2 regions of the Streptomyces sp. NPDC004284 genome follow, and region 2 is predicted to be linked to the other one. Evidence: riboswitches for the same ligand, from Rfam matches in the RefSeq annotation. Region 2 holds a riboswitch; the other holds the start of a gene.
The links. Region 2 has a riboswitch for cyclic di-AMP ahead of ACFYUS_RS06130 (peptidoglycan DD-metalloendopeptidase family protein). Riboswitches for the same ligand answer to the same signal wherever they lie in the genome.
Positions count from the first base shown of each region.

Region 1: another riboswitch for cyclic di-AMP. It lies ahead of ACFYUS_RS35935 (transglycosylase SLT domain-containing protein); the one in region 2 lies ahead of ACFYUS_RS06130 (peptidoglycan DD-metalloendopeptidase family protein).

Region 1 is NZ_JBIAMJ010000023.1:14,995-19,517, reverse strand. Features, by position in the region: gene ACFYUS_RS35945 (hypothetical protein) at 1-541, shown strand, start outside; gene ACFYUS_RS35940 (phosphoribosyltransferase family protein) at 687-1,991, shown strand; gene ACFYUS_RS35935 (transglycosylase SLT domain-containing protein) at 1,975-2,823, opposite strand; cyclic di-AMP (ydaO/yuaA leader) riboswitch at 2,827-3,012, opposite strand; gene ACFYUS_RS35930 (hypothetical protein) at 3,365-3,991, shown strand; gene ACFYUS_RS35925 (phosphocholine-specific phospholipase C) at 4,054-4,523, opposite strand, start outside.
Region 2 is NZ_JBIAMJ010000002.1:209,439-213,961, reverse strand. Features, by position in the region: gene ACFYUS_RS06145 (TetR/AcrR family transcriptional regulator) at 1-438, shown strand, start outside; gene ACFYUS_RS06140 (SIMPL domain-containing protein) at 474-1,247, opposite strand; gene ACFYUS_RS06135 (SGNH/GDSL hydrolase family protein) at 1,399-2,193, opposite strand; gene ACFYUS_RS06130 (peptidoglycan DD-metalloendopeptidase family protein) at 2,346-3,278, opposite strand; cyclic di-AMP (ydaO/yuaA leader) riboswitch at 3,283-3,470, opposite strand; gene ACFYUS_RS06125 (tyrosine-protein phosphatase) at 3,811-4,523, shown strand, end outside.

The sequences.
Region 1 (4,523 bases), on a different contig from region 2:
GGCCAACCGGTACCTGGTGCACACCATCGGCCCGGACGGCAAGGAGGACGAACTCGTCGCCTTCGCCCACCAGAAGAGGATGGCGCTCAAGGAGCACGTCACCTTCTACACCGACGAGTCCAAGCGCCAGGTCCTCTTCACCTTCAAGGCCCGCCAGGTCATCGACCTCGGTGCGACGTACGACGTGTTCGGCGCCTCGGGCACCCGACTGGGCAGCTTCCGGAAGGACTTCGGCGCGTCCCTGCTGCGCAGCACCTGGCACCTGAGCCGGGAGGGCGAGGGGCGGGAGGCCACCGGGCAGGAGCGGAACGAAGTGGTGGCGCTGCTGCGGCGCGCCTGGGAGTTCCTGCCCTTCACGGACCTGCTCCCGTTCGTCGTGCCGTACCACTTCGACTTCACCGAGGGAGGGCGCTCCGTCCTGTCGGTCGACAAGCTGTTCGGGATACGGGACCGGTACGTGCTCGACATAGCCGACCCGGAGCTCGACCGGCGGCTCGCCCTGGCCCAGACCGTGGCCCTCGACGCCCTGCAGTCCCGCTGACCGGGCCCCGGTCCTCCCGGAGCACCCGCTGATCGAGCCCTCCCCGTCGACCCGCCCGTCGCGTCTACCCTGGAGGGACGGGCAGGGAACGGGACACGGCGTCCCTCCCCGCGCCCGGGCCGCGTGGACGGAAGGGCGGCGGACCATGTTCTTCAGCGATCGCAGTGACGCGGGGCGGCAGCTCGCCGCCCGGCTCGACCACCTCAAGGGCCATGACGTCGTGGTCCTCGGGCTCCCACGGGGTGGCGTGCCGGTGGCGGCGGAGGTCGCCGACGCCCTCGACGCGCCGCTCGACATCTGTCTCGTACGGAAGCTGGGAGTGCCCTATCAGCCGGAGCTGGCGATGGGGGCGCTCGGGGAGGGCGGCGTGCGGGTGCTCAACGAGCGGGTGCTCCGGGAGACCCGCGTGAGCGACCGCGACCTCGCCGCCGTGGAGGAGAGGGAGCACACCGAGCTCGACCAGCGCGCCCTCCGCTACCGGGGCAGCCGGACGCCCGTGCCGCTGGACGGGCGGACGGTCGTCGTGGTCGACGACGGGCTGGCCACGGGCGCCACGGCGCTGGCGGCCTGCCGGGTGGTCCGCGCCCGGGGCGCCGCACGGATCGTGCTCGCGGTTCCGGTGGCGCCGAAGGGCTGGACGGCCCGCCTCGGCGGCGAGGCCGACGAGACCGTCAGCGTGCACGCGCCGGAACTCTTCTTCGCGATCGGGCAGTTCTACCGGGACTTCTCGCAGACCCCGGACGCCGAGGTCATCGCCTGCCTGGACCGGAACAGGGCCGCGCGGGTCCCCGTCGTGCGGGACACGGACGTCCGGATCCCGGTCGACGAGGTCACCCTCGGCGGACGCCTCGCGGTGCCCGAGGACGCGCGCGGGATCGTCCTGTTCGCGCACGGCAGCGGCAGCAGCCGCCACAGTCCGCGGAACCGGGCGGTCGCCGCGGCGCTCAACCGGGCGGGCCTGGGGACGCTGCTCTTCGACCTGCTGACCGAGGCGGAGGCGACCGACCGGGCCCATGTCTTCGACACCCCGCTGCTCGCCGGGCGGCTCGCCGGGGCCACGGAGTGGCTGGCCGGGCGGCCCGAGAGCACCGGGCTCCCGCTCGGGTACTTCGGCGCGAGCACGGGCGCGGCCGCCGCGCTGTGGGCGGCGGGCGATCCCGCGTCCCCGGTGGGCGCCGTCGTCTCGCGCGGCGGCCGGCCGGACCTCGCGGCCGAGCGCCTGGCCCAGGTGCGCGCCCCGACGCTCCTGGTGGTGGGCGGCGCGGACGCGCTGGTCCTGGACCTCAACCGGCGGGCCCTGGCCCTGCTGCGCTGCGAGAACCGGCTCTCCGTCGTGGGCGGCGCCGGCCACCTCTTCGAGGAGCCGGGCGCCCTGGAGGAGGTGGCGGCCCTCGCCACCTCCTGGTTCGCCGAGCACTTCCGGCGTGCGGGGATCAGTACGCCGAGTTGACGTTGTCGATGGAGCCGTAGCGGTCGGCCGCGTAGTTGCAGGCGGCGGTGATGTTGGCGACCGGGTCGAACAGGTCCATGGACGTGCCGGGCACGTGGTAGGCGAGGAAGGTCGGCTCGATGACCTGGAGGAGGCCCTTCGAGGGGGTGCCGGCGACGGCGTTGGAGTCCCAGAGGTTGATGGCCCGGGGGTTTCCGGAGGACTCGCGCATGACGTTGCGCAGGATCCCGTCGTAGGTGCCGGGGATGTTCTGCTGGCCCATGATGGCCAGCGACTCCCGGATCCAGCCGTCGAGGTTGTCGGCGTAGTTCGTGGCGGCGACGGCCGGGACGGCCGCCGCGGCGGAGGCGCCCGTTCCGGTGGCGACGGCGGGGGCGGCCGACCGGTGCTCGGAGCGGCTCGCCCGCTCGGTCGTGGCGGACTTCTTCGCCTGCGCGGGGGCGGCCTTCGCGGAATCCCGACGGATCGTCAGTTCGAGACCGGGGTGAATGAGTGAAGGATTGTCACCCACGGCGCTCTTGTTGGCACGGTAAAGGCTCTTCCAGCCCCCCTGAATTCCCTTCTTGTGGGCGATCAGGGAAAGCGAGTCACCACTCAGGACGGTGTACGTGTGGACCGCGCTCGGGGCGGCGGGCGCCTTGACCACGATCGGCGCGGCGGGAGCGGCGACGGACTGGGCGGCGACGGCCGGGGCCCCGGCCACGGGCGCGGCACTGGCGACGGCTGGGACGATCAGCGGCAGGGTGAGGGCGGCGCCACCCGTGCCGACCAGGGCGAGGCCCCGGGAGATGTGGCCGAGGCGGGGACGGCGGTGCTTACCGTGAGCAGGCATGACAGGTTTCCTCTCCGGCGCCTGCGAGGTGAGCTGTCGGGTTCGGACGGGAGATGTCCGGCCGCGCGCACGCGGCTGCACCCCGAGCCGTTCCGGATTCCGGACCGGCGTATTCGTGGGTCCCCCGCTCCTGCCGTCGGGTGAAAGTGAGGTTTACCGAGCGGCGGCAGGATTGGGCGTTCCGCTCGAATGGAGGTGACCGTAGGCCAGTAATGCGACGGATAACAAGACGAGCGGACCCCGGGAATGGGGAAATGGATCACGGAATTCGGGGAATTCAAGATCGATGCCGCGCCGGGGGTGTCGAACTTCCTTGTGCGGCATGGGGTGGGAGGAGGTGCCTCAGAGGCCCCGGGGCGGGCGAGTGAGTCGCGTCACGCGGACGGTAATGTCCGAATATGGGGTGTAATTCCGTAGTAGGTAAATAAGGGGGAAATCCCCGGGATCGGGCGTTCGGGCGGGTGGCTCGCCGGGAGGGTCAAAAGTCGCAAAACAGACATTTATCTTGAAAGATGGAGGGAACCGACTCAGGAGACACCTCATGCCGCCCTCCACCTCCCTGCTCAGCCCCGACAGCCTCGACCGCGAGGCGGCCGCCCTCTTCGAGAGCGCCGCCTGGCAGCGGATCGTCACGGACTGGACCGCCCCCGCGGTGCCGGGGCCGACGGCCCCCGAGGAGTCGCCGCCGGCGGAGGAGGGCTGGCGGGAACTGCTCAGCGTGCCGGTGGACCGGCTCGTGGCCGACGCGCTCGCCGCCCTGCCGCCGGAGCTCCCCGCCGAGCGCCGCATCCCGGGACGGCTCGGAGCCGTCCTGCCGGACCGGCTGCACATGTGGCGCCGCATCGGGCAGGCCGACCTGCGTCCCTCGGTCCACCTCGGCTACGCCCGCCTGGTGCTGGCGGAGTGGGGCTGGCAGAACGCCCCGTACAAGCTGCGCGACACCCGTGGCGCCCGGTGCCTCTGTGGCGCCCTCCTCGCCGCCCACCGCCTCGGCTACGGCAGCGCGGACACCATGAACGAGGCGGCCGCCTGGGTCATGACCGAGCTCCGGTCGCGGGGCTGGCAGGGGCTGATCGGGCCGTGGAACCGGGCCCCCGGCCGTACGGCCGCCGACGCGGTGGCCCTCCTCGACGCCACGGTCCGCCGCGCCGCGCACGCCGGCCGCTGACGCCGTGCCCGCGTGCCGGGCGGCGACCGGAAGGCCGCCACCCGGCACGCGAGGGGAGGGGGTCAGCCGCTGACGCTCGCGGCTCCGGTCTCGATGTGGCCGGTGTACCGGCGCGACCAGGTGCCGTCGATGTCGGCGAGGATCGTGAAGTCGTACCAGCCGCCGTTGTACGCCACCGCGTTGAAGAAGTCCTCGCGGCTGGAGTTCGCCGGCACCGTGTAGGTCCACGGCCCGTCCGAGCGGTAGGCGTTCGAGCGGATCGTGAAGGTGACGGGACCGGACGAGCTGTTCGTCATCCTGAACCACAGGGCCGTCTTGCCCGTCCCGCTCTCGGGCGCGAACCGGGCCGCCACCTCGACGTCCTTGCCCGCCTTGGAGGCGTCCCCGATGAACCGGCGCAGGAAGCGGTTGGGGCCCATCATCGAGATGTCGTACTTCCCCGAGCCCGAGCCGAGCCCGATGTTGAAGTAGTCGGAGGCCGTGGTGCCGGGGTCGACGGTGTACTGCCAGGCGGCCGTGTCCCGGTACTGGT
Region 2 (4,523 bases):
TACGCCCCGACCGGGCAGGCCAAGGGCTGGCGGCTGTGGATCGAGGGCTGGGCGGCCTCACTGCGCGACCCCGAGCTGCGCCGGGTCGCCGCCTCCCTCGACCGGGAGTGGAAGGCGGCGCTGACCCGGGTCATCGAGGAGGGCGTCGCCGCCGGGGAGTTCCGCTGCCCGGATCCGGCCGGGGCCGCCTGGCGGCTCACCGCCCTCCTCGACGGCCTCGCCGTCCAGACGACGGCCTACGCAGGCCCCCTCGCCCGCACCACGATGCTCCGGTGGGCGGACGCCGCCCTCGCCCGGGAACTCGACCTGCCGACGCCGGACCCGGCCGCGCCGAAGGAGCCGGGGAGCCCGGAAAGCCCTGACAGCCCGGACGGGCCTGACGGGCCGGACGGGCCGGACGGGCCGGACGGGCCGGACGGGCCGGACGGGCCGCCGTAGCCGACCAGGGCAGGGCCGGTGCACCCGCCCGCCCGTCAGATCAGCTCGTACACCGCCGAGACCGTGACCTGCTCCTCGATCTCGCCGGGCGCCAGCGGTACGCCCGGTTCGTCCGCGGAGACGGGGGTCGTGCCGAGGCCGGGGCGGACGGACTCGCCCTCGCTCAGCGAGACCAGCCGGCCGAGCCGGTGGCCGCTGAGCCGGGCGTGCTGCGAGGCCTTGTCGTACGCGTCCCGGTAGGCGGCCTCGCGGGCCTTCGCCCGCAGCGCCGACGGGTCGGCGACGTCGAAGACGACCCCGTTGATCCGGCCCGTGCTCCCGGTGGCGTCGTTGACGGCCCCGATGACCTGGCCGGTCCTGTCGATGTCGCGGACCTTCACGGAGAACGACTGCCCCGCCTGATAGCCCGTCACCTTGCTCTCCCCGTCCTTGGTCTGGGTGTAGACCGGGGACAGCGAGAGGCTGTCGGTGCGGATGTCCCGGTCGGCGATCCCCTGTCTGTGGAGCACGCCGAGCAGTGCCTCGGCCCCGGTGCTCTGCGCCGCCATCGCCTCCTTCGCCGTCGGGCGGGTGGCCTCGACCCCGGCGGACAGGATCGCCAGGTCGGGCGCGGCGGCCGCCCGGCCGTTGCCCGTGACGGTGACCGTGGCCGTGGCCGGTTCGGCGTCCCGGGCGGAGGTGCGGAGGGCCGCCCGCTCGGGCGCGGCGGCCAGGGCGGGGGCCGCGGGGCCGGCGAGGAGGCCGCCGAGCACGGCGGTGGCGGCGAGCAGACGGGCGGTGCGGGCGGCGCTGGGCCGGCGGATCGTCACGGGCGGTCCCTTCGGGGGGTGGGTGCCGGGGCTCCGGCGGGCACATCCCAGCACCCGGCGCCGCCGCCTCCCGCGCGCCACTCCTGACCGCCGGCCCCCTTCACCTCTCCGCACCAACCGGGACCGCCCGCCCTCGCCGGTCCGCCCGGTGCTACAGGGGCATGAGGTCGGGGCGCTTCGCCTCGACGTGGTCGCCCGAGCTCTCGCCGCGCAGCCGGCGCCCGATCCAGGGCACCAGGTACTCCCTGGCCCAGTGGATGTCGTCGCGGCGGACCTCCAGCGTGCCGCGCGGCGGTTCCGGCGGCCAGGGCTGGTCCGGGTCGGCGGGCACCTCCATGCCGAGGACCTGGGCGGCGCGCAGGGCGACGCGGGTGTGGCCCTCGGGCGAGAGGTGCAGCCGGTCGTCGTCCCAGGCGCGCCGGTCCTGCACGGACTTCAGCGACCACAGGTCGAGGACCGGGCAGCCGTAGCGGTCCGCGATGGCCCGGACGTGCCCGTTGTACGTGGCGATCTTGCCGCGCAGGTGCTTGAGGAGGATCACGTCGCGGGTGTCGAAGCCGGTGGTCACCATGACGGTGCCGACGGCGGAGGTCAGTTCGGCGACGGCGCGCTCGAAGCGCTCGGCCACGTCGTCCGGGTCCGTGCCGGGGCGGATGATGTCGTTGCCGCCCGCGCAGAAGGTCACCAGGTCGGGGGCGAGTTCCTTCGCCCGGGGGACCTGTTCCGCCACGATCTGGTCGAGGAGGCGCCCCCGTACGGCGAGATTGGCGTACCGGAAGGCGTCGTGCTCCGGCAGCTGGTCGGCGAGCAGGACCGCGAAGCGGTCCGCCCAGCCGACGTACGTCCCGTCGGGCCCGGGGTCTCCGACGCCCTCGGTGAAGCTGTCACCGATCGCCGCGTACGACCCGAATGCGCTCTTGTCTGTTGATCTCGAATCGTCTGCCACGGGAGCACATCCTTCCCTTTCGGATGTGACCTACGCGACCGTAAGGAGGGGTTGACGCAGGGTGACATATGCCACCGATAAAGATTCCACCAAGCCGGAATACGCCGGAGGCCCGGCACGTGCGTGCCGGGCCCCCTGGAGCTGACGTCGCGTCAGATGCTCACGCCGTGCGACCGCAGGGCGGCCAGCGGGTCGATGTCGGAGCCGTACTCCGGCCCGGTGCGCATCTCGAAGTGCAGGTGCGGGCCGGTGACGTTGCCGGTCGCGCCGGAGAGGCCGATCTGCTGGCCGCCGGTGACGGTCTGGCCGGCGGAGACGGAGATCGAGGACAGGTGGGCGTACTGCGAGAAGGTGCCGTCGGCGTGCTGGATGACGACCTGGTTGCCGTACGCGCCGCCGTCGCCGGCGGAGTAGACGGTGCCGGGGCCGACCGCGTGGACGGTGGTGCCGGTGGAGGCGATGAAGTCGACACCGGTGTGGTAGCCGGAGGACCACATGGAACCGGCCTGGTGGTACGGGGTCGACATGGCGGCGCCGGCGATCGGGGCGACCCAGCCGGAGGAGGAGGTCGTCCCGGCCGAGGAGGAGGTCGCCGAAGAGGAGGAGGCGGTGGTCGCGGCGGCGGCCGGGGCCGAGGTGCGCTCGCTGCCGCGCGAGGCACGCTGGGCGTCGCCGTTCTCGCCGGAGCTCCAGGTGCTCCGGTGCGCGGCCTCGGCGGTGCTCTTCGCGCCGAGGGTGAGCTTCATGCCGGGCAGGATCAGCGAGGGGTCCTCGCCGATGACCTGGCGGTTGTCCTCGTACAGCTTCTTCCAGCCGCCGGCGAGGTGGCGCTCGGAGGCGATCTTCGACAGGTAGTCGCCCCGGACGACGGAGTACGTCTTCGGAGCGGCCTTCACCGGGGCGGCGGGCGCGGCCTTCACCGGGGCGACGACGGGAGCGGCGGCCGGGGCGGCCTGCTCGGCGGCGTGGGCGCCGGTGGCTCCGAGGAGCGGGAGGGCGACGACGGCGCCGCCGGTGCCGGCGGCGGCGAGGCCGCGGGTCAGGCGACTGGACTTGGTACGGCGGTGCTTACCCTTCGCGGGCATGGCGAATTCCTCTCCGGCGCCTGCGAGGTGAGCTGTCGGGTTCGGACTGGAGATGTCCGGCCGCGTTCTCGCGCGACTTCACCCCGAGCCGTCCTTCATCGAGGGATCGGCGTACTACCTGGGTCCCCCGCTCCTGCCTTCTACGGGTGAGTGTGGATTCCGGTCGGTGGCAGGATTCGGCGGTCCGTCCGGATTGAGCGCGACGCTAGACGAGAGAAGTCGGGGCGAACAAGCCGCAGTTTTCAAGCGCTTCGGGATCCGGTGAAATCCGGCCGGAATTCCGGTCACCCTCCGTGGATGACGAATCCTCGATCTCCTTTTCCCGGGGGGTATTTGGAAAAGACGATCAGGCACGGTCCGTCACGGTTATGACGCTGCTCACGCGCCGATCCCCATCCCCCCTGCAACCGGGGCGGGTTATGCCGAACCAGTCAATACGGACAGATCACCCATTCCTGTCCCGGGGGGTGCGGGTCCGGGGCCCCGGCCGAGATGATTGCCCCAGGAACCGATCTACAGAACAGGAGCAGCCGTGACGCAGCAGCTGCCGCAGGTCCCGCCCGCCGAAGCCGCCGAGCCCGAGCTGACGGAGGTCCGCAACTTCCGGGACGTGGGCGGCCTGCCGACGACGGACGGGCGCGCCGTCCGCCCCGGCCGCCTCTTCCGCAGCGGCCACCTCGCCCACGCGACGGAGGACGACGCCGCCTTCCTGGCCTCGCTGGGGCTGCACACCGTCTTCGACTTCCGCAACGAGTCGGACCGGAGGCTCGAGGGTCCGGACGTCGAGCTGCCCGGCGTGCGGAACGTGAACATACCGCTCAACGACCCGGCCGACGGCAAGGAGTTCTGGAAGCTGGTGCGCGACGGCGAGACCGCGCAGCTGCGGGAGGTCCTCGGCGACGGCAAGGCGGCCGCCAGGATGTCCGACTCGTACCGGAAGATGGTGGTCGAGCGGACCGAGGAGCACGGCCGGATCCTCCACGCCATGGCGGAGGAGAGCCTCCCGGCCCTCATGCACTGCGCCGCGGGCAAGGACCGGGCCGGGCTCGCCATCGCGATCACCCTGCTCGCGCTCGGCGTCGAGCGGGAGGCGATCGAGGCCGACTACGTGAAGTCGAACGACCCGCACCGCCGCTACAAGGTGCGCCGCAGCTCCACCGCCGCGGACGCGATGTCGCCCGAGGTGATGGAGCTGCTGAGCCCGCTCTTCGACGCGCGGGTGGAGTATCTGCGGGCCGCCTTCGA